DNA from 3 places in the Shewanella sp. MF08487 genome. Region 2 is predicted to be linked to each of the others. Evidence: predicted binding sites of a transcription regulator. Region 2 holds the regulator's gene; each other region holds the start of a gene.
What was found. The regulator NrdR, encoded in region 2, represses ribonucleotide reductase genes. The targets are predictions, from matches to a motif close to AAACACNANATNTNGTGTTT.

Region 1 (7,777 bases), on a different contig from region 2:
AACTGAATCGCTTCAAAGGTTCTGTGGGTCAGCGCATTGGCGCTACCATCAGAATACTTCATGCCATTTTTCGCTAAGTAGTTTGCAAAGTTAATCACGCCTATGCCTAAAGTACGGCGATTCATCGAAGCGCGTTGTGCCGCCTTGATGGGGTAATCTTGGTAATCTAATAAGTTATCTAGCGCTCGCACGGCCAGATCGGCTAATGGCTCAATATCAGATAATTCTTTGATAGAACCTAAATTTAGCGCCGACAAGGTACAAAGTGCGATTTCACCCTCAGGATCATCAATATTGTTCAATGGTTTTGTCGGCAGGGCGATTTCAAGACACAGATTAGATTGTCTGATCGGCGCAACTTTTGAATCGAACGGGCTATGAGTGTTGCAGTGATCCACGTTCTGAATGTAGATACGGCCAGTAGAAGCACGCTCTTGCATCATCAGTGAAAATAGCTCAACGGCCTTTATGGTTTTTTTGCGAATATTGCTGTCTTGCTCATACTGCAGATATAAACGCTCAAACTCGTTTTGATCTTCAAAGAAAGCATCGTACAGGCCTGGTACGTCCGATGGACTGAATAGGCTGATATTTTCGCCTTTGATCAAACGTTGGTACATCAGTTTATTCAGCTGCACACCGTAGTCTAAATGACGGATACGGTTGTCTTCTACGCCGCGGTTATTTTTCAATACCAGCAGTGATTCGACTTCTAAGTGCCAAATTGGGTAGAACAGCGTCGCAGCACCACCACGCACGCCGCCTTGAGAACAAGACTTCACCGCGGTTTGGAAATACTTATAGAAAGGTAAGCAACCCGTATGGAAAGCTTCACCACCACGGATTGGACTACCTAATGCGCGAATACGACCGGCGTTAATCCCGATCCCCGCACGTTGGCTGACGTATTTCACGATAGATGAGGCCGTCGCGTTGATTGAATCTAAGCTGTCACCACATTCGATCAGTACGCAAGAACTAAACTGACGCGTTGGTGTACGTACACCCGCCATGATAGGGGTTGGTAGTGAAATTTTAAACGTCGACACCGCATCATAAAAATCTTTAACGTATTTAAGGCGCGTTTCTTTTGGATAACGGGCAAATAAACACGCCGCCACTAAAATGTATAGAAATTGGGCGCTTTCGTAGATGTCGTGTGTCACACGGTTTTGAACTAAATACTTACCTTCAAGCTGTTTTACTGCAGCATAAGAGAAGTCCATATCGCGCCAATGGTTGATATAGGTATCCATCACATCCAGCTCTTCGCGGGTGTAATCTTGTAAAATATGTTTATCGTATTTACCCAGCTCAATCAGCTTAGTCACGTGAGCATACAATGCTGGAGGCTCGAACTGACCGAAGGCCTTCTTACGTAAATGAAATACCGCTAAACGAGCGGCAAGGAACTGATAGTCAGGTGCTTCTGGTGAAATTAAATCCGCCGCTGCTTTGATGATCGTTTCGTGGATGGCTTCAGTCGGGATGCCGTCAAAAAACTGTAGGTGTGAGCGAAGTTCAACTTCAGAAACAGAAACGTTTTTTAATCCCTTGGCTGCCCAAGTAATTACGCGGTGAATTTTATCGAGATCGATGTTTTCACGATCGCCACAGCGTTTTGTGACTGTCATAGTGCTTTTCATTTGAAGATTGGCCTTGGTTCTTATATCTATTTAGGTGAGCAGATCCACCGAACGTATCCTTGTAAAACAATCAATAATCGTCCCTTAAACATCGCTGACTGAGTAAAAATGAGTCAATTAAGCGGCGAGCTTCTAGTGTGTCTGATTGCTACCTATACACAAGATATGGTGTTTTAAATTATATGGGATACAAGATAGTGAGGTTTGCCCCTATTTGCAAGTCTGAATTCAGAGGGTATCTTGTGGATATCTTGGGGGTAAGTCGATGCGTTAGTAGTGACTAACCTTGTAGGTCAATTTCAGGGTAGCATACACAGTTGGTGAATATCTTTTAAGCGATCTCTTGTTGAGATCGCGATCGCTACAATAAGCAGCGATCGCGTTTTTTTGGCTTAGCATTTTTTGAGCGACGTTACTGTTCCTTTTTAGTTCACCGCAAATGGCACCATCTATAATAGATGGTAAGCACCGTTTTTAGGCTAAATTAGCGCAATGACTCAGTATAATGTTAATGCTTGCGTTAACAGGCTAGCCGCTCGATTAATGTTTGATGTAGCTGTTCAGGGCTTACAAAGTAGGCGTGAGCTGGCCACTGTAACGGCTTATCGTTCTCCCCTAAATAACCCCATAGTGCCACGCCGCCTAACATGCCTGCAGCTTTGGCTGCCAGCAAATCGCGCTCAGCATCCCCAAGGTACAAAATCTGCGATGGGGCGCAACCAAGTTGCTGCGCGCCTAAAAGCATCGGCGCCGTGTGGGGTTTAGAATGTTTTGTCGAATCGCCGCTGATAATAACGGGCATACGCAAGTGCAAATTTAGCTTTCGTAATAAAGGCCGGGTAAAGCGCGCTGGTTTGTTGGTGATCACCCCAAATGGCACATGCGTTAATTCGAGCCAATCGAGTAATGCCATTATGCCTGTAAATAGTTCACAGTGATCGCCATTAATGCGCTGATAGTGGGCGAGCAGCCCTTGCTGAACCTGAATACGAAGATCATCCGCTGCATTGGGTATTGCCGCATCGACTAAGGCAAAACTACCATGGGAAGCGGCGTAGCGCATGGCTTCTAACGGCTGCGGTGCAATGCCAACATCTTGAAGACTTAAATTGAGCGCTTGCACCAGATCTGGCGCTGTATCGGCTAAGGTGCCGTCGAGATCGAACAGTACGCCTTTGATCTGCGTCAGACTCATATTAATCAACCTTACGCGTCGCTATCATGTAATTCACATCAACCTTTGGCGTGTACTTAAAAATACTCGTCAGAGGGTTGTAGCTGACTCCTAATGCGTCGATACAAATAAGGTCGGTGTTATCCACCAGTTGAATCAACTCTGAAGGCTTGATGAATTTTTTATGTTCATGGGTGCCAACAGGCAGCATTTTTAGCAAATATTCGGCACCTAAAATGGTGTGCACATAGGATTTAATGTTGCGGTTAATGGTGGAGAAAAACACAAAGCCACCGGGTTTGACCATGTCACAGCAAGCTTTGATCACCGATTGTGGATCGGGTACATGCTCCAGCATTTCCATACAGGTCACAACATCGTAATAGGCTTGATGATCTTGGCTGTGAGCCTCGGCAGTATTTTTCACATAATTAATGCTGACGCCCGTTTCGAGGGCATGCAGGCGGGCGACTTCTAAGGGCTCATCACCCATGTCTAAGCCATCAACCTTCGCGCCGATGCGGGCCATGCTTTCAGATAAAATGCCGCCACCACAACCGACATCGAGTACTTTCTTACCGAAAATCCCGCCAGCAGTTTGATCGATGTAATTTAAGCGCAGCGGGTTTAATAGATGCAGCGGTTTAAATTCGCCGTTGAGATCCCACCAAGTTTCGGCCATACGTGCAAACTTTGCGATTTCCTGCGGATCAACATTGGTATTTTGATGCATGCTATTTACCTGAAAGAAGCTGTATTGTGCCGCCATTATAACGACTATGTTTGATAAACAAAGTGTTCGGCTAAGCCATGTCCTTGTGGTTGACTGAATTTTCAGCAGTTTTCTGGTTTTATGTCAATTGTTGTGCTTCACATCGACTTTTCAGGTCATCTATTTGAAGATTTTTTCTGACCTTCAGTGGTTAATTCGAACGGTTGCTTACCGTTAAAATGGCTAAATTGATAGTGTTTTCATCGATTAAAGCACCAGACTCCCAATTCGATAAGGATAGGTCTGGCGACATTAAATAACTGTGTTAGAATGTCAAATCACGTTTTTGGGCTAGGCAATGATACGGATTATACGTTGTCGGCTATTTTTCAGGGGAACGAGCAGTTTATGACTGATCTGGCATCATCTATTTCGCCAATTAATATCGAAGACGAACTAAAGAATTCGTACCTTGATTACGCCATGAGCGTTATCGTGGGACGTGCATTACCAGACGTGCGCGACGGCTTAAAGCCAGTACATCGCCGCGTTTTGTTTGCCATGAGTGAATTGAAGAACGATTGGAACAAGCCTTACAAAAAATCTGCCCGTGTGGTCGGTGACGTTATAGGTAAGTATCACCCACATGGTGACTCTGCTGTTTATGACACTATCGTCCGTATGGCCCAGCCATTCTCACTGCGTTACACCTTAGTTGACGGCCAAGGTAACTTCGGTTCGGTTGACGGTGACAGTGCGGCGGCAATGCGTTATACCGAAATCCGTATGGATAAGTTAGCGCACCAATTACTGGCTGACCTTGAAAAAGAGACGGTTGATTTCGTCCCTAACTATGACGGTACAGAACTCATTCCAGCTGTATTACCTACACGCGTACCCAACCTGTTAATTAACGGTTCATCGGGTATTGCGGTAGGCATGGCGACCAATATCCCTCCACACAATCTAACGGAAGTAGTGAAAGGTTGTTTGGCACTGATTGAAGACCCCTCACTGTCGATTGAACAGCTGATGGAATACATACCTGGTCCAGATTTCCCAACAGCGGCGATTATCAATGGCCGTAAAGGCATTATTGATGCCTATAACACTGGCCGTGGCCGCGCAATTATGCGTGCATTGGCGAGTGTAGAAACCGAAGATAATGGTCGTGAACGCATTATCGTGACTGAAATCCCTTATCAAGTGAACAAAGCGCGTTTAATCGAAAAGATTGCCGAGCTGGTTAAAGATAAAAAGCTTGAAGGGATCAGCGGCCTACGCGACGAATCTGATAAAGACGGTATGAGTATCGTTATCGAAATTAAGCGCGGCGAAGTGGGCGAGGTAGTATTAAACAACCTTTATGCTCAAACGCAAATGCAGTGTTCTTTCGGGATTAACATGGTGGCACTGACCAATGGTCAGCCTAAGCTATTTAATCTTAAAGAAATGCTCGAATGCTTTATTCTGCATCGTCGTGAAGTGGTAACGCGCCGTACTGTATTCGAATTACGTAAAGCCCGTGAGCGCGCCCATATTCTGGAAGCTCTCGCGGTTGCACTGGCCAACATTGACCCGATTATTGCACTGATCAAAGCCTCGCCTACGCCGGCTGAAGCCAAAATTAAATTGGTTGAACAAGGTTGGGAATTAGGTCATGTTCAAGGCATGCTGGAAAAAGCGGGTGATGACGCCGCGCGTCCTGAGTGGTTAGAGCCGCAATACGGTATCCGTGACGGTCAATATTTCCTGACTGAACAACAAGCTCAGGCAATTCTTGAATTGCGTTTACACCGTTTGACCGGTTTAGAACACGATAAAATCATCGCTGAATACGAAGAACTACTCGAATTTATCGCAGGTTTACTGTTTATTCTTCGTAGTCCTGAACGTCTGATGGAAGTGATCAAGGAAGAACTTGTTCAAATCCTTGAAGAATATGGCGATGCCCGCCGTACAGTGATTAATGCTAACGAAGTCGATATGAGTCTTGAAGACTTAATCAACGAAGAAGACGTTGTCGTAACACTGTCACACTTAGGTTATGCCAAGTACCAACCATTGACCGATTACCAAGCCCAGCGCCGTGGTGGTAAAGGTAAAGCCGCAACCAAAGTGAAAGACGAAGATTTCGTCGAGAAGCTGTTAGTGGCCAATACCCATGACACCATTTTGTGCTTCTCTGATTTTGGTAAGATGTATTGGCTTAAGGTGTATCAATTACCACTGGCGAGCCGTACGGCCCGCGGTCGTCCTATTGTTAACTTATTGCCGTTATCCGATGGCGAGCGCATTACTGCGATTCTGCCAGTACGTGAATACGCGGCTGACAAGTACATCATCATGGCGACCTCACACGGTACGGTGAAGAAAACCGCACTAACTGCTTATAGCAACCCACGTGCAAACGGCATTATCGCCGTTAACCTCAAAGACGGTGACCAACTGATCGGTGTCGACATTACTAATGGTGATGACGAAATTATGTTGTTCTCAAACGAAGGTAAAGTGGTTCGTTTTGGTGAGAAAGTGCGTGATTCAGAAACCGGCCAAGTGAAAACGGATCCCGAAACTGGCGAAGAAGTCTTGTCCTTACGTCCAATGGGCCGTACAGCAACTGGCGTTCGCGGTATCCGTTTAGAAGAAGGTCAAAAAGTCGTGTCACTTATCGTACCTAAAGGCGATGGTGCAATTTTGACTGTGACCGAAAACGGTTATGGTAAACGAACTCAATTATCTGAATATCCAGCGAAGAGCCGTGCGACTAAAGGTGTGGTTTCAATCAAGGTGAGCGAGCGTAACGGAGCAGTCGTTGGCGCAGTTCAAGTCGGTCTTAACGACGAACTGATGCTCATCAGCGATAAAGGCACTTTGGTGCGTACACCGGCAAGTGGCGTGTCTATTATTGGCCGTAACACTCAAGGTGTAACGATTATCCGCACTGCGGGCGACGAGAAAGTGGTTGGCCTGCAACGTATCGATGAAATCCAAATTGATGAGGATGAAGTCGAGCTGGATGAAAACGGTTTACCGATTGTTCCCGTCGTGGTTTCGGGCGAATTAGCCGACCAACCTCTTGATGACCAGCTTGACGAAGAGCTGGATGACGAAGAAGAGTTGGATGAAGACGACGAGCTTGCTGATGATGAGCAAGACGAAGAGTAATTAAGTGTCACATTAACGAGCGTCCAATTGGACGCTCGTTTTTTTGATGGGTCATTTGTCATTAAGAACATTAATCATGGTTGGGATTAAGGAGAGTATCAGTGAGCGCGATTTATAATTTCTGTGCTGGACCGGCAATGTTACCTGCAGCGGTAATGCGAAAAGCACAACAGGAATTACTTGATTGGAATGGCCAAGGCGTTTCCGTGATGGAAATCAGCCATCGAAGTAAAGAGTTCATCGCGCTGACCGAGCAAGCCGAGTCCGATTTACGTGAACTGATGCAAATCCCTGCTAATTACCATGTGCTATTTATGCACGGCGGCGGTCGTGGACAGTTCTCTGCTGTTGTGAATAATTTTTTAGGTAATCATGGCAAAGCCCTGTATTTAGTCAGTGGCCAATGGTCATCAGCCGCATTAGCAGAAGCCCAGAAACTGGCGGGTGAAGCACAAATTGATAGTCTGAATATTGTTGAAAAAAACAATGGACTCAATGCCGTTGTCTTACCTGACTTACATAAAATCGATGCCGATTATCGCTATGTTCACTACTGCCCGAATGAGACCGTCGATGGTATCGAAATTTTTGACGAATTAGATTCACCATGGCCGATTGTTGCCGATTTATCGTCAACAATCATGTCCCGTGAGATCGACGTCAACCGCTACGGCTTGATTTACGCCGGTGCGCAAAAGAACATAGGTCCATCGGGTCTGTCGATAGTGATAGTACGCGATGACATGTTAACACTGCCGAGTTTACCGCAGTCGTCCATCATGGATTATCGGCTCCAAGTCGAGCACGGTTCTATGTTCAATACGCCACCTACTTTTGCTTGGTACCTTGCCGCAGAGGTTTTTGCTTGGCTTAAATCCATTGGTGGTATTGCAAGCATTGCGAAAGTTAATCAACAAAAAGCGCAGATGTTATATCAATGTATTGATGGTAATACGTTTTACCGTAATGGTGTCGTTGCTGCTAACCGCTCACAAATGAACGTGACCTTCCAGTTAGTTAACGAAGCGCTTGATGGTGAGTTCTTAAAGCAAGCACAAATTGCTGGACTCGTCGCCT
Region 2 (7,777 bases):
CAGGGATGTTCTTGATTCCCTAATAAAACCAATACGCCACCTTCTGCAGAAATACGCTCCATCGCCTTTTCGAGGGGCCAGCTGCGTTGCTGATCGCGCTCTGAATGGAGTAAATCGTTGAAGGTGTTTTGCAGATGCACGCGCACCAAACAATCACTCTTCACCTCACCTTTGACTAAGGCAAAATGCAGTTGATTGTCGATGGTGTCTCTAAAGGTCACCATATCGAACTCACCGAAACGGGTGGGTAACTTGCATTTAGCCTCACGCACAACCGTGGTTTCTTGGGTATTGCGATATTCAATTAATGCCGCGATAGTACCAATTTTAATACCGTGCAACTCAGAGAAAACCTCTAAATCTGGGCGACGTGCCATGGTGCCGTCTTCGTTCAAAATCTCAACGATAACGCCCGATGGCTCAAGTCCCGCAAGACGGGCTAAATCACAACCGGCTTCAGTGTGGCCTGCACGGGTTAATACGCCGCCATCTTGTGCCATTAACGGAAAGATATGCCCAGGTTGCACTAAATCAGACGCTTTAGCCTCTTTAGCGACAGCCGCTTTGACTGTTACAGCGCGATCGTGGGCCGAAATACCCGTAGTGACACCTGTCGCCGCTTCAATAGACACAGTAAAGTTAGTCGAGAACTGGGCGTTATTGTTTGTCACCATTAAAGGCAGATTCAATTGCTGACAACGGGCTTTAGTCATCGTTTGACAAATCAATCCACGGCCATATTTCGCCATAAAATTAATTGCTTCTGGCGTTACCATTTCGGCCGCCATGATCAAATCACCTTCGTTTTCTCTATCTTCGTCATCCATCAAAATAACCATTTTACCTTGACGAATATCTTCGATGATCTCTTCTATACTGTGCAGCGCCATTGTAGGACCTTATGATTTTGCTGTTGTTATGAAATTTTACACCTTAGCAGTACGATTGCCAGTGCACTAACGCACAAAGCCGGCACGGGCTAACATGTCCATCGTTACGCCACCGCTCTTGTTGTCTTTACCATCGTAATTCATCAAGCGCTCAAGATAACGGGCAATTAAATCTACTTCGATATTCACCTTATCACCCGCTTGCAGGCTAATTAAGGTGGTTTCTCCTGCGGTATGCGGCACTATGGTTAAGCGAAAACGACTGCCGTCAACTTCATTCACCGTTAGGCTCACGCCATCAATGGTGATCGAACCTTTATGGGCAATATAGCGCCCTAACTCTGCGGGTGCCGCTAACCAAAACTCAATGGCTTGACCGCGAACAAGACGCTGCTCAACCGTAGCAATACCGTCCACATGGCCACTGACCATGTGTCCCCCTAAACGCGTAGTAGGGGTGACGGCTTTTTCTAGATTAACCTTAGAGCCTACTTTATAGTTCGCAAAACCCGTTAGGCTTACAGTTTCGGCTGAGACATCAGCCACATAACCGTCAGCTAATTGCTGCACCACTGTTAGGCACACGCCATTAGTAGCAATACTGTCGCCTAAGCGTACATCGTTTAAATCCAATTTGCCGCTCGCCACGGTAAGACGAATATCATCGCCTTTACGCTCCAGTTTGCGCAGGGTGCCAACGGCTTCAATAATCCCAGTAAACATGGTTAACTCACTTAGTTAGATAAAGAGGGATCTGGCATAAGGCTCAAGGTCAAACGGGTATCTGGCCCTAATTTACGCTCATCGACCACGGTTAATACCGGAATTTGCGCCATGGTTTGATAATCGGGCAATTGTAATAAATTACGCCCTTGCCCACCGAGGATTTTCATCGCTTGGTATAGCACTAACTCATCGGCCAGCCCCTGCGCTAAAAACGCGCCCGCTAAGGTTGCACCCGCTTCCACCAGCACTTGATTACAACTTTGGCCTAAATAGCGTAATAGATCAGGTAATGACACGCGACCTGCCATTGCCGGTAACACAAGGCAACTCACATGGGAGGGCAATTGTGTTTGAAACGCTGCGGGATATGCCACGGTCGACACCAACAATATTGGCGATGCGATAGACAAAAAAGCGGCTGTTGACGGCAAACGGGCACGACTGTCGAGTATCACTCTTAATGGCTGTAGTAATTGCGCCTCAGTTACCCTGTCTTTTAAACTGCCCAGCTCTTGATAACGCACATTGAGCGAAGGGTCGTCCGCCAGTATGGTTTCAATCCCCGTTACCAGCGCGCAAGCACGTAAGCGTAAGCGCTGCACGTCGCGGCGTGATTCAGGGCCAGTGATCCATTTAGATACACCGTTAGACAGTGCTGTTTTACCATCAAGACTTGCCGCTAATTTGACTGTAACTCTTGGCAGTCCTAATTCCATACGTTTCATAAAGCCCGCATTTAAAGCATAAGCTTCATGGCGATGTAAGCCGACATCAACCTCGATGCCAGCGTCGCGTAGCATTTGAATACCGCGCCCACCGACTTGTGGATTAGCATCTTCCACCGCTACCACCACACGCTTAACGCCAATATTGATCAGCGCTAAGGCGCAGGGCGGCGTGCGGCCATAATGGCTACAGGGCTCTAAAGTCACATAAGCCGTTGCGCCGCGTGCTTCTTCACCCGCCATACGCAGCGCATGGACTTCAGCGTGGGGCTCTCCCGCTTTTTGATGATAACCTTCGCCGACAATGTGGTTATCTTTAACAATAACGCAGCCCACACTGGGATTAGGTCTCGTGGTGTAAAAGCCTTTGCGCGCCAATTGAATCGCGCGGCTCATCATTTGAATATCCAGCACCGACCAACTTATGTTCAAGCTCATGTTTAACCCTATTGTTAAAGGTTTCGTCTTTCACCTTGCTAATAAAATCAGTCTGTTAAAGCTATTTAATAAAAGCCATCTTTCAAATCTATGTGACCAAACGCCTAACCTAAAGGCTGCAAAGCTGAATAACTACTTTTGCAGTTTGGCTATCGCTTCGCCAAATTCGGATACATCTTCAAAGGCGCGATACACAGAAGCAAAGCGTATATATGCTACTTTATCGAGCGTCATTAATTGCTCCATCATCAAGTTACCAACCATTTCTGACGGCACTTCTCGCTCACCTGTCGCGCGCAGGGTCGATTTGATTTTACTGAGCGCTTGTTCAATTTCATCCATAGACACGGGGCGTTTTTCAACGGCACGCAGCATGCCACCTTGGAGTTTTTCTTCATCGAAGGGTTGGCGTGAACCATCGCGCTTAATCACCCGCGGCATCACTAACTCAGCGCCTTCAAAAGTGGTAAATCTCTCATGGCATTCGGTGCATTCTCGGCGACGGCGCACTTGATGGCCTTCTGCCACTAAACGGGAATCGATAACTTTAGTATCTGTCGCGCTGCAAAATGGACAATACATTGAACCTCCTGCCTGTAGATAAAGATAAAGCCGTAAATAGCCTTGTTTGCTAAGTATCAGCCAAACTCAATTGATTTAGGCCTAAGATTTTACCAATAAAAATGGCCGCTAGATGCGGCCATGGGATTTTATCCTATTTATGGGCTGAGGTTAACTACCTGATGTAAGTACCTAGCGCTAAGTACCTAATGTTAAGTACCTGATGCTAAATATAAGTCTCAGTAGTCGATCTCAGCCTGTCATCTAATTAAGCGTAGATGACGGGCAAATTAGCCGTAAACAGGGAAACGTGCGCACAGTGCCAACACTTGGCCTTTCACACGCTCAATCACGGCAGGGTTATGGGCATCATCGAGGATGTCACAAATCCAACCTGTCAGTTCTTTTGATTCTGCTTCTTTAAAGCCGCGACGCGTAATCGCTGGCGTACCGATACGCACACCTGAGGTCACAAAGGGTGAACGTGGATCGTTTGGTACTGAGTTTTTGTTCACGGTAATGTTAGCGCTACCTAAGGCGGCATCGGCTTCTTTACCGGTTAAGTCACGACCAATCAGATCAACTAACATTAAGTGGTTACTGGTTCCGCCAGAGACGATTTTGTAACCGCGCTCAAGGAACACTTCAACCATCGCTTTAGCGTTATTAACCACTTGCTGTTGGTACACTTTAAATTCTGGCTCTAGGGCTTCTTTGAACGCAACCGCTTTACCGGCGATAACGTGCATTAATGGGCCACCTTGACCACCTGGGAATACCGCTGAATTCAACTTCTTGTACAAGTCTTCATCGTCAGCAGCAGACAGGATCACACCACCACGAGGACCGGCTAAGGTTTTGTGAGTCGTTGAAGTCACAACGTGTGCGTGTGGTACTGGATTTGGATAAACGCCCGCAGCGATAAGACCGGCAACGTGCGCCATGTCGACAAATAGGTAAGCACCTATTTTATCTGCAATTTCACGCATTTTTGCCCAGTCAACGATACCAGAATAGGCAGAGAAACCGCCGATCATCATCTTAGGCTTATGTTCTACGGCCAGACGTTCCATTTCGTCGTAGTCAATTTTACCTGACTCGTCGATACCGTAAGGAATGATGTTGTACAGTTTGCCAGAGAAGTTAACCGGTGAACCGTGGGTCAAGTGACCACCGTGGGCTAAGTTCATGCCCAGTACGGTATCGCCAGGTTTTAACAATGCCATGTAAACCGCGCTGTTTGCCTGTGAACCTGAATGAGGTTGTACGTTAGCGTAAGTTGCGCCAAACAGTTCTTTCGCACGTTCAATCGCTAAGGTTTCAACTACGTCCACATACTCACAACCACCGTAGTAACGCTTGCCTGGATAGCCTTCAGCGTACTTATTGGTTAACTGTGAACCTTGCGCTTCCATCACGCGTGGACTGGTGTAGTTTTCAGAAGCAATCAGCTCAATATGCTCTTCTTGACGCAGAGTTTCATTCTGAATTGCCTTAAACAGTTCCGGATCATAATCTGCGATATTCATATCTTTTTTCAGCATTGCTTACTCCAGCTGCCAATTCTTATAGGTAGGGTTGCGCGGTATTCTACTCGGAACGCGGTCACAATCCCAGTATTTGAAACATGAAATTCCTGCAGAGAGTGCTTGAACTTGGCTCATTGTCGAGTTGAGTTCGGCGCGCAATCGAGTAGAATTAGCCGCATCATTAGTCACTTAAGATAGAGAAAAATGGCTCAGTTTGTTTACAGCATGCTGCGGGTGGGTAAAATTGTTCCGCCTAAGAAGCAGATCCTTAAAGATATTTCTTTAAGCTTTTTCCCCGGCGCCAAAATTGGCGTACTCGGCCTCAACGGTTCAGGTAAGTCGACACTACTGCGCATTATGGCGGGTATTGACACCGAAATTGAAGGTGAAGCGCGCCCAATGCCGGGATTGAAAATCGGTTACCTGCCGCAGGAACCTAAACTCGATCCGAATCAAACCGTGCGTGAAGCGATTGAAGAAGCGGTAGCAGAGGCAAAAAATGCCCTGACTCGCCTCGATGCCGTTTATGCCGCCTACGCCGAGCCGGATGCCGATTTCGACGCCCTTGCAAAAGAGCAAGGCGAACTCGAAGCCATTATCCAAGCCCAAGATGCCCATAACTTAGAGTACGTCCTTGAGCGCGCCGCCAACGCCCTGCGTCTGCCAGATTGGGATGAGAAAATCGAAGTATTATCCGGTGGTGAACGTCGCCGCGTGGCGATTTGTCGCTTGCTGCTTGAAAAACCAGAAATGCTGTTACTGGACGAACCCACCAACCACTTGGATGCTGAATCTGTGGCGTGGCTTGAGCACTTCCTGCAGGAATATGCTGGTACTGTGGTCGCGATTACCCACGACAGATACTTCCTCGACAATGCCGCTGGCTGGATTTTAGAACTCGACCGCGGTGAAGGTATTCCGTGGGAAGGTAACTATTCTTCATGGCTTGAGCAGAAAGATGCCCGTCTGAAGCAAGAATCTGCCACCGAAAGCGCTCGCCAAAAGACCATTGCCAAGGAATTGGAATGGGTACGTCAAGGTGCGAAAGGCCGCCAGTCAAAGGGCAAGGCCCGTATGGCGCGCTTTGAAGAACTGAACACTAACGATTACCAAAAACGTAACGAAACCAACGAGCTGTTTATTCCGCCCGGACCACGTTTAGGCGACAAGGTTATTGAAGTGAATAACCTGACTAAATCTTATGGTGACCGCGTTTTGATCGACAACCTGTCGTTCTCTGTGCCTAAGGGCGCGATCGTCGGCATTATCGGCGCCAACGGCGCGGGTAAATCGACCCTGTTCCGCATGTTATCCGGCGCTGAAACGCCTGACAGCGGCAGCATTGAGCTGGGTGAAACAGTGCAATTGGCATCAGTTGAGCAGTTCCGCGATTCAATGAATGATAAGAACACCATTTGGGAAGAAATCTCCGGTGGTCAAGACATCATGCGTATCAATAACATGGAAATCCCGAGCCGTGCCTATGTAGGCCGCTTCAACTTCCGTGGTGGCGATCAGCAAAAAGTCATCGGCACCTTGTCTGGTGGTGAGCGTAACCGAGTACATTTAGCCAAACTGCTGCAAGCAGGCGGTAACGTCTTATTACTCGACGAACCCACCAACGATTTAGACGTTGAAACCCTGCGCGCACTGGAAGAAGCGATTCTGGAATTCCCAGGTTGCGCTATGGTGATTTCGCATGACCGTTGGTTCCTCGACCGTATCGCGACCCACATTCTGGATTATCGCGACGAAGGTCAAGTGAACTTCTACGAAGGTAACTACACAGAATACTCGGCATGGTTGAAGAACACCTATGGCGCCGATGTGGTTGAGCCACACCGCTTGAAATACAAGCGGATGATTAAGTAGATCTAGAATCTAGAATCTAGAATCTAGAATCTAGTCAAGCATGTATCTGAGGAGTTTAACTCGAAAGGGTTAAGCTCCTTTTTTATGGCATCCCGTTACGCTATAAGTGCCGCAAGCTTTGGCACTATTTCAAGCTAACACTATTTTAAACTGGCACTATTTCAAACTAGCACTATTTCAAACTAGCACTGTTTCAAACTAGCACTATTTCAAACTAGCAAAATAGGCCACCAGCATATCCATCATTACCCTAAGTGCAGGCTGCATGTGTTTGCGTGATTGATACACTCCATATACACCGAGGGACTGAGGTGTAAACTCAGTTAATAAAGGCACTAGCTGACCCGAGTCTAAATAGGGTTTCGCCGCCCAAACCGGCTGCATAGCAATTCCCTCACCAGCCAGCGTGGCATTAAGCACCACCATGGAATCATTGGCGCTGAAATTACCATTCACAGGCACATTAAACGCCTGGCCTTGGTTTGACTTAGGATCGGAGTTCAACGCTTGAGCCTGTTTCGCCCCTACATCGGTTTTATAAAAGCGCCACATCACATCGCCAAAATAAGAATAGGTTAAACAGTTATGCTGAGTTAAATCCTCGGGATGCAGCACGGCGGCGCGCGCTGCAAGATAACTCGGTGCGGCGCACACCACAGATTCGCATTCACCTAAGCGCCTTGCGATAAGATTGGGATCGAGTTCATTGGTGATGCGAATAGCCAGATCAATCCGCTCGGCGACCAGATCGACGGTTTGGCTGCTCACGTGGAAATTCACACTCGCCTGCGGATAACTGGCTAAGTATTGGCGCACCACGGGCGCTAAAATCTGATGCGCCAAAAACTGGGAGCAGCTAATACGCAACAAGCCGCGCGGAATCGCCACAGCGGCATGACTCACCGCAGGCACTTCATTAGCCAATTCGAGCAGTCGATGGCAATAATCCAACACTTGCTCACCCGCTGGCGTTAAGCTGAGGCTACGCGTCGAGCGATGCAGCAACCTAGCACCGGACCATTCTTCCATTTCGCTC
Region 3 (7,777 bases), on a different contig from region 2:
TCTGTATCATTGTCTTGCAGTAATTTTGCCGCAGCAGGCTTTTTACGCATAGGGGCATCACCGATATCTACGCCTGTGATAAAACGCTTATCTCGTGATGGTGCCGGTGTGGCAGCTTTTGCTCTTTTACTCTTACCTTTAACCACATCCGCTTTGGCCACGCGTTTGACGGGGATCTGTTTCGCCTTACTTTGCAGTCCACTGAATTTAGCTTCTAGACCTGGAATGGTGCTGATTTCAAAAGTCTTTCTGAGGAAAACTTGCACTTTTTTGAAGTTATCCCAATCCTTTGGCCCGACGAGTGACACCGCATCACCTTTCGCGCCAGCACGACCAGTACGGCCGATACGATGCACGTATTCCTCGGCAAACTTAGGCATGTCGAAGTTAATCACTAAAGACACATTCAGTAAGTCCAAGCCGCGAGAGGCGACATCAGTCGTCACTAACACTTGCTGCTGACCACGGCCAAACTGGTCCATGATTTGGTTTCGTGCAGATTGCTTTAAATCGCCACTCAGGGCTGAGGTTGCAAAACCTTGGGCGGTTAATTTAGCCGCTAAGCGCTCAGTATCAGGGCGAGTGGCGGTAAAGATGATCACTTGTTTATGGGTTTCATCTTTGAGCAAACGAGCTAACAACGCTTCTTTATGGTCTAAGTGGTCACATAAAAAGATACGCTGATGGATATCGTTATGTTCCGAGTGGGCTGCACCAATCGCGACATGCGCAGGATTTTTTAACAAGGTTGCTGCGATATCATTAATTTCGTCATGATCTAAGGTTGCCGAAAACATCAAGGTTTGACGACGTTTATGATCTGCAGCTTCGCTTATCGCTTTCAGTTGTGGAGCAAAGCCTAAATCTAGCATGCGATCGGCTTCATCGAGCACTAATAGCTCTAAACCATTTAGGAATAGATGTTTTTGCTCTAAATGGTCAACGATACGGCCAGGGGTCGCGACAATAAAATGTGGTTCTTTTGCGAGTGCTTTGGCTTGGTCGTTAAAATTCTCACCGCCCAATACGCTGATGGCTTTGTATTGAGTGTTAGCGACAAGCAGACGAAGCTGGCTATAAACTTGATGTGCTAGTTCGCGGGTCGGTAATAAAATCAAGACTCTAGGATCGCGCTTTGACAGTGAGCGGGTCGAAATAACTCTTTGCAATGCGGGTAACAAAAACGCTAAGGTTTTACCTGAGCCTGTTTTTGATGACGCCATTAAATCTTTACCTGCCAATGCGATAGGCAGTGCTTGTTCCTGGATGGCGGTGGGCTCTGTGATACCCATATGTTTTATGCTTTGTAGCAGACGCTGGTCCAGAGAAAAATCAGTAAATTGCAAAGGTATATCCCCTAAATCTTAGTAAGGGCAGATTATAGCCCTAATCACCCTTACTCAGCCATCCACATCGATGATTATCTGTGTTCTATCGCTTGAATGATATCGCGATGGCACTGTTAAAGTTTATTTTACCGTCTTTATTTACATTTAGGTGATAACATTAATTATGCAAATTTTATTGATAAGCCGTGGATATAGTTGTGTTTTACGCTATCGTGTTATGCAGTAAGTAATAGGAGAATAATTTATGGCTAATGGAAAAAATCCCATCGTGGGTATTGCGCTCGGCAGTGGTGCAGCAAAAGGTTGGGCGCACATTGGCGTATTAAATGGGTTAGCCGCAATGGGAATTAAGCCTGATAAAGTAGCTGGATGCTCAATTGGGGCATTAGTGGGCGCCGCTTATGCCCATGAACATTTACCTGAGTTAGAGCAATGGGTGCGTGGTTTCTCTAGTTGGGATGTGCTGGGCTTGATGGATATTCGATGGCGCAAGGGGGGGCTTATCGGTGGTGATAAAGTATTTGATGTACTGCATGCCAGAATAGGGGATGTGAATATTGAGAAACTCCATCGTCCCTTTGCCGCAGTTGCAACCGATTTATACTCGGGTCAAGAGATTTGGTTTACCGAAGGGGATTTACGTCAAGCGGTACGAGCTTCTTGTTCTATGCCAGGGATTTTAGCCCCCGTACGTCAAGGGGAACGTTGGCTTGTTGATGGCGCTGTGGTTAATCCAGTTCCTGTTTCAATGAGCCGTGCCATGGGGGTGGATGTGGTGATTGCGGTGGATTTATATGGCTATCATTCTGGACGTATTCAAGCGTTACCCGTCAATGTCACCAGTCAAAAAATGTCTGCAGCAAGCGTAGAGATGCCCGCGCGCCAAGAAACGGGTTTTATGGATTTATTTGCCCGCGGCCGAGATTATGTGAGTAATTTGACTGATAAGTTTTCACTGGGTACTAAATCGAATCCGGGGATGATAGCGGTAATGTCGCAGTCGATGGGGATTTTAGAGCAAAGACATAAAAGAGCACGGTTAATGGGCGATCCACCTGATATTTGTATTGTGCCTGCAGTGGGTAATATTGGGACTATGGAGTTTCACCGTGCCGATGAAGCTATTGCTGCGGGCGAAGCCGCCGTGGAAAAAGTGGCCCATTTAATTGAAGCTGCGCTCTGGAAAGGTTAATAACAGTCGCCCCAGAATAAAGAGGGCTGCTAAGCAAGGTAGACGATTGATACTAAAAAATAAAAAGTCGGTATTAGGTTAGTTATACCGACTTAATCTCTTCTTAACGCACTATTTACGCTAAGCGTTTAGCTTAAAATAGTGGGCTTTAAGCCAGTTTCACCAACATTTTACCGCGATTCTTGCCTTCAAATAGACCAATAAAAGCATCGGGTGCTTGTTCTATTCCCTGGTAAATAGTTTGTTCAGCTTTCACTTTTCCTTCAGCTAACCATTGCGCCATTTTTGCGGCAAATTCAGGATAGTGGTCCCAATGTTCAAATACGATAAAACCTTCGAGTTTTAATTTGCGCATCACAATCAGGGATAAATTATCTGGACCAGCGGTAGGAGTGGATTCGTTATAGAGTGAAATCATACCGCAGACGGCAATTCGTCCGTGATCTTTCATATTACTCAGTGCTGCGGCTAGATGTTCACCCCCAACGTTTTCAAAATATACGTCCACACCTTCTGGTGCAGCTTTGGCTAAGGCTTGAGTCAGATCACCACAGGTTTTATAGTTGATAATGCTATCGACACCATAACTTTGTAGTAATTGAGCTTTTTCATCTGAGCCTACCGAGGCAACCACTCGAGCGCCCATTAACTTACCAATCTGGCAAGCGACACTGCCTACAGCGCCAGAAGCGGCTGAGACAAATAGCGTTTCACCCACTTTTAAGTTAGCAATACGTGTCAGGCCCGTCCATGCGGTCATGCCGGGCATACCCAGTACGCCTAAAAAATGTGAGCTATTTAATTCGGTTTGTGGCAAGGCGGTTAGTCCATCGGTGTCAGTCACCGCATGTTCGCGCCAACCCAACATGCTGCTGACTTTCGTTCCTACGGGAAACTCATTGTTTTTAGACGCGATAACTTCACCAATTGCGCCACCTTCTAGCACTTGATTTAACGCGAAGGGCGCAATATAGCTCTTGCGATCAACCATGCGACCACGCATGTAAGGATCAACAGACATCCACAGATTTTTAATCAGCACTTGGCCGTCTGTGAGTGGTGCTAACGATTTATTCACTAAAGTGAAATTATCAACAGATGGCATACCCACAGGGCGATTGGCTAAATGGATTTCACGGGTTTGTGTAATAGTGTTATTCATAGGTGACCTTTTGTTTGTGCGCAAACTAACTGTGACGACTCTACGTGGGTTAAGGAATGAATGCAAATAGTTTGCGCGCAAACTAGATGCGTCAAAGTGGATAGAGTAAGATGCAGTATGTTTGAATGATAAATGCCTAAACGTGACACATATTCCAGCCAACCCGAAAATAGATGCAATCATTTCGACTCATACTGAAGAGGCGATAGATAAACAGTGTTTATCTGATAATGTCTGCTTTGCACTTTATTCTGCGAGTAATGCGTTGGTGCGCGCTTATCGGCCGTTGCTCGAATCATACGGGTTAACCTTCCCACAATATTTAGTGATGCAAACCCTGTGGCGTCAAAACGGTTGTAGTCAAACGCAGTTATCCGCAGCAACTAAGCTTGATATGGGCACTTTAACGCCTATCGTTAAGCGACTTGAGGTTAAAGGGCTGATCACGCGTTTAGTTTGTGTGGATGATGAACGGAAAAAACGGGTGACGCTGACTAGTCAGGGAGAAGATATTAAGCATGAAGCGTTAGCCTTAAAGCAAACGCTGCTCGATAAAGTGCAGCTGGATGCTGATGCACTCGATTTATTGCGTCGCCAATGTCTTGCTCTGATTGAGGACTTACAGTCCTAGGCATAAGTCTACCTAATATTCTGTGTTGGGATAGTTATGTGCTGGCCTGAATTAGAGCTAAGCATAGATTTATACTTGATTGGCTTAATTTTTGCTTTAAAACTACCAATTAGTCTTAGACGCCGAATTATTGACAATGAATTCTATTGCAAATAGCTTCAATCTTACTCGTAGTAGTACCAGTGTTGCCGATGCTTATGGTGCCAATAGCCAAAAAACGAATACGGCTAAAACAGATAGCACCATTGCGTCAACCAAACCTCAGCCAGATACTGCTAAAACGGACGCGACAAAAGCGGATGAAATAGCACTGTCACCTAGGGCGCAGCGAGCACAGAAAATTCAGTCAATGGCGAAGGATTTTTTTGCCGATGGTCAATTTGGAGTCGCGAAGATCCCTGCGTTAGTGTCACGTTTACAAACCGACGGGATTTTATCGGATGTACAACTCGAGCGTTTATCTAAAAGCGGTATTACGGTTCCCAGCACAACCACGCCCAGTAAGCAGTCACTGCAAGATTTTGTCGATGATGAACTTAAATCATTGACTAAGAACTCGCCGAATAATCCGCTGATTAATACCTTGATAGATGCTAAAAGTGTTTTAACTAATATGGATGATGCCCATTCGCCAGTATTGGCGCAAAAAGCCACTAAGGCACTCGGACAATTAACTGATTATTTGAATTCAGAACCAGCGTTAACCAATACACAAAAACAGCAATGGCAGGGGCTCAAATCAATGATGCAATTGGCTTCCTCTATGGGGTCGCATCAGTCTGCATCGGGTCAGTTAAGCAGTTATCTGGCACTTGCTAAACGTTAATATACCGACGTATATTTTGTTAATATCAAAGCCATTTTTTATTTATTGAAAATGGCTTTGTGCTAATTGTCATAAAATCACACCTATTTTATCTCCCATCTATTTATTTTCTACCTACCTATTTTATCCTCCATCTATCTTGCTTTATGACGAAGGTCAAGGCTCTAAGTGTGGATCATCGGCTATTACAACACTTCTGCTTTGTTCTTTTCTCCTATCTTGAAAACCATGATCTGGATCATAGAAACTTTAATGTCGATGCCGCCTAATACGCTACATATTGTGTTTGCTGAATCATTGGTTACTACATGTGGTGTTTGATTCGGTCTAAATGGAGAAGGACTCACTAATGCCAGTCGTGATTAAGCGGGATGGTTGCCGCACACTTTTTGATGAAACAAGAATAAGAGATGCGGTTATCGCCGCTGCAAACTCGGCAGGTATTGAAGATACTGATTATGCTGCAACAGTTGCTGCCAGTGTGAGGCTGCAAGTGGCGACATTAACCGAAGTGGATATCCATTATCTACAAGATGTCGTTGAAAACTTACTGATGGAAGGCCCGTACAAGTCATTGGCACGGGTATATATTGAATACCGTCATGACAGAGATATATGCCGTGATGCGACCAGTAAACTCAACCTCGAGATCCGTGGTTTAGTTGAGCAAAGTAATGCGGCATTGCTTAATGAAAATGCCAATAAAGATTCCAAAGTGATCCCGACTCAGCGGGATTTACTCGCGGGCATCGTCGCAAAACATTATGCTAAAAGTCATATTTTGCCAAAGGATGTCGTTGCGGCACACGAGGCGGGTGAGATCCATTACCACGACTTAGATTATTCGCCATTTTTTCCTATGTTTAACTGCATGTTAATTGATTTAGCTGACATGTTGACCCACGGCTTTAAAATGGGCAATGCCGAGATTGAAACGCCAAAATCGATTTCTACAGCAACGGCGGTCACCGCACAAATCATTGCCCAAGTGGCGAGCCATATTTATGGCGGCACGACCATTAACCGTATCGACGAAGTGTTAGCGCCCTTTGTTGCCAAGAGCTATGATAAGCACTATCAAACCGCATTAAATTGGAAAATCACCGACGCTAAAGCCTTTGCCACTGCGCAAACTGAAAAAGAGTGTCACGATGCGTTTCAATCTTTGGAGTATGAGGTCAATACCTTGCATACTGCCAATGGACAAACGCCATTTGTAACCTTTGGTTTTGGTTTAGGTACTTCGTGGGAATCACGCTTAATTCAGCAATCTATGCTCAAAGTACGCATGGCAGGTTTAGGCAAAAACCGTAAAACAGCAGTATTCCCTAAGCTCGTGTTTGCTATTCGTGATGGTATCAACCATAAGGCTGGCGATTGTAATTATGATGTAAAACAAATGGCGCTCAAATGCGCGACCATGCGTATGTATCCCGATATTCTTAATTATGAACAAGTTGAAAAAATCACCGGTTCATTTAAAACCCCAATGGGTTGTCGTAGCTTTTTAGGCACCTATGAAGAAAATGGCGAACTCGTGCATGAAGGGCGTAATAATCTTGGGGTGGTCAGTTTAAATCTGCCGCGGATAGCCTTAGAAGCACAGGGCAACGAAGCCGAGTTTTACCGTATTTTGGATGATCGATTAGTTTTAGCCCGTAAAGCACTGGATACTCGCATTGAGCGACTTAACGGCGTAAAAGCCCGTGTTGCACCTATTTTGTATATGGAAGGTGCCTGTGGCGTACGTTTACGAGCGGATGATGATGTGTCGCAAATTTTTAAAAATGGCCGTGCATCGATTTCATTAGGTTACATTGGCTTACATGAAACCATTAATGCACTTTATGGCACCCAAACCCATGTATTTGATAATGCACTTTTAAGGGAAAAGGCCGTTGCCATTGTTGCTTATCTAAAAGCCGCTACTGATGCTTGGAGAGTTGAGACGGGTTATGGTTTTAGTTTATATAGCACGCCAAGCGAGAATCTTTGTAGCCGCTTTTGTAAGCTGGATGCTAAACAATTTGGTGTTGTCACTGGGGTTACGGATAAAGGCTATTACACCAATAGTTTCCATCTTGATGTTGAAAAACACGTCAACCCATACGATAAAATTGATTTTGAACAGCCATACCCAGCGATAACCAGTGGTGGGTTTATATGCTATGGCGAGTATCCCAACATGCAGCATAACCTCGAAGCGTTAGAAAACGTCTGGGATTATAGTTACAGCCGTGTGCCTTATTACGGCACCAACACCCCAATTGATGAGTGCTATGACTGCGGTTTTACCGGTGAATTTAGCTGCACCAGTAAAGGCTTTACCTGTCCTAAATGCGGTAATCACGAACCTAGCCGTGTGTCGGTAACGCGCCGGGTTTGCGGTTACTTGGGCAGCCCTGATGCTCGGCCATTTAATCATGGTAAACAAGAGGAAGTTAAGCGCAGGATCAAACACTTGTAATACTTATACCTAAACAACCTGAAGATACTGACACTCGTATTCTCAGGTCGTTTTGGGATATACCTTATTCTGCCTGTTAGATTCATTCCATGGTATTAGTGATGCTATGGAGTGAGTCTTCATCTTAAGAAGGCATTGAACCATGAACTA

Region 1: nrdA (class 1a ribonucleoside-diphosphate reductase subunit alpha) is a predicted target of NrdR. The motif match lies at 1,801-1,820, and genes of this name have one in related genera.
Region 3: nrdD (anaerobic ribonucleoside-triphosphate reductase) is a predicted target of NrdR. The motif match lies at 5,429-5,448, and genes of this name have one in related genera.

Annotation. Positions count from the first base shown of each region.
Region 1 covers NZ_JBOZPB010000009.1:43,440-51,216, forward strand. Annotated here, with positions in the region: gene nrdA (class 1a ribonucleoside-diphosphate reductase subunit alpha) at 1-1,646, opposite strand, end outside; gene ACRN9H_RS08525 (HAD family hydrolase) at 2,167-2,841, opposite strand; gene ubiG (bifunctional 2-polyprenyl-6-hydroxyphenol methylase/3-demethylubiquinol 3-O-methyltransferase UbiG) at 2,843-3,553, opposite strand; gene gyrA (DNA gyrase subunit A) at 3,941-6,700, shown strand; gene serC (3-phosphoserine/phosphohydroxythreonine transaminase) at 6,802-7,777, shown strand, end outside.
Region 2 covers NZ_JBOZPB010000004.1:85,973-93,749, forward strand. Annotated here, with positions in the region: gene ribBA (bifunctional 3,4-dihydroxy-2-butanone-4-phosphate synthase/GTP cyclohydrolase II) at 1-890, opposite strand, end outside; gene ACRN9H_RS04195 (riboflavin synthase) at 957-1,613, opposite strand; gene ribD (bifunctional diaminohydroxyphosphoribosylaminopyrimidine deaminase/5-amino-6-(5-phosphoribosylamino)uracil reductase RibD) at 1,625-2,779, opposite strand; gene nrdR (transcriptional regulator NrdR) at 2,912-3,361, opposite strand; gene glyA (serine hydroxymethyltransferase) at 3,631-4,884, opposite strand; gene ettA (energy-dependent translational throttle protein EttA) at 5,074-6,741, shown strand; gene ACRN9H_RS04220 (LysR family transcriptional regulator) at 6,946-7,777, opposite strand, start outside.
Region 3 covers NZ_JBOZPB010000013.1:85,314-93,090, forward strand. Annotated here, with positions in the region: gene ACRN9H_RS10910 (DEAD/DEAH box helicase) at 1-1,346, opposite strand, end outside; gene rssA (patatin-like phospholipase RssA) at 1,594-2,541, shown strand; gene ACRN9H_RS10920 (NADP-dependent oxidoreductase) at 2,690-3,703, opposite strand; gene ACRN9H_RS10925 (MarR family winged helix-turn-helix transcriptional regulator) at 3,855-4,334, shown strand; gene ACRN9H_RS10930 (hypothetical protein) at 4,471-5,160, shown strand; gene nrdD (anaerobic ribonucleoside-triphosphate reductase) at 5,510-7,627, shown strand; gene nrdG (anaerobic ribonucleoside-triphosphate reductase-activating protein) at 7,770-7,777, shown strand, end outside.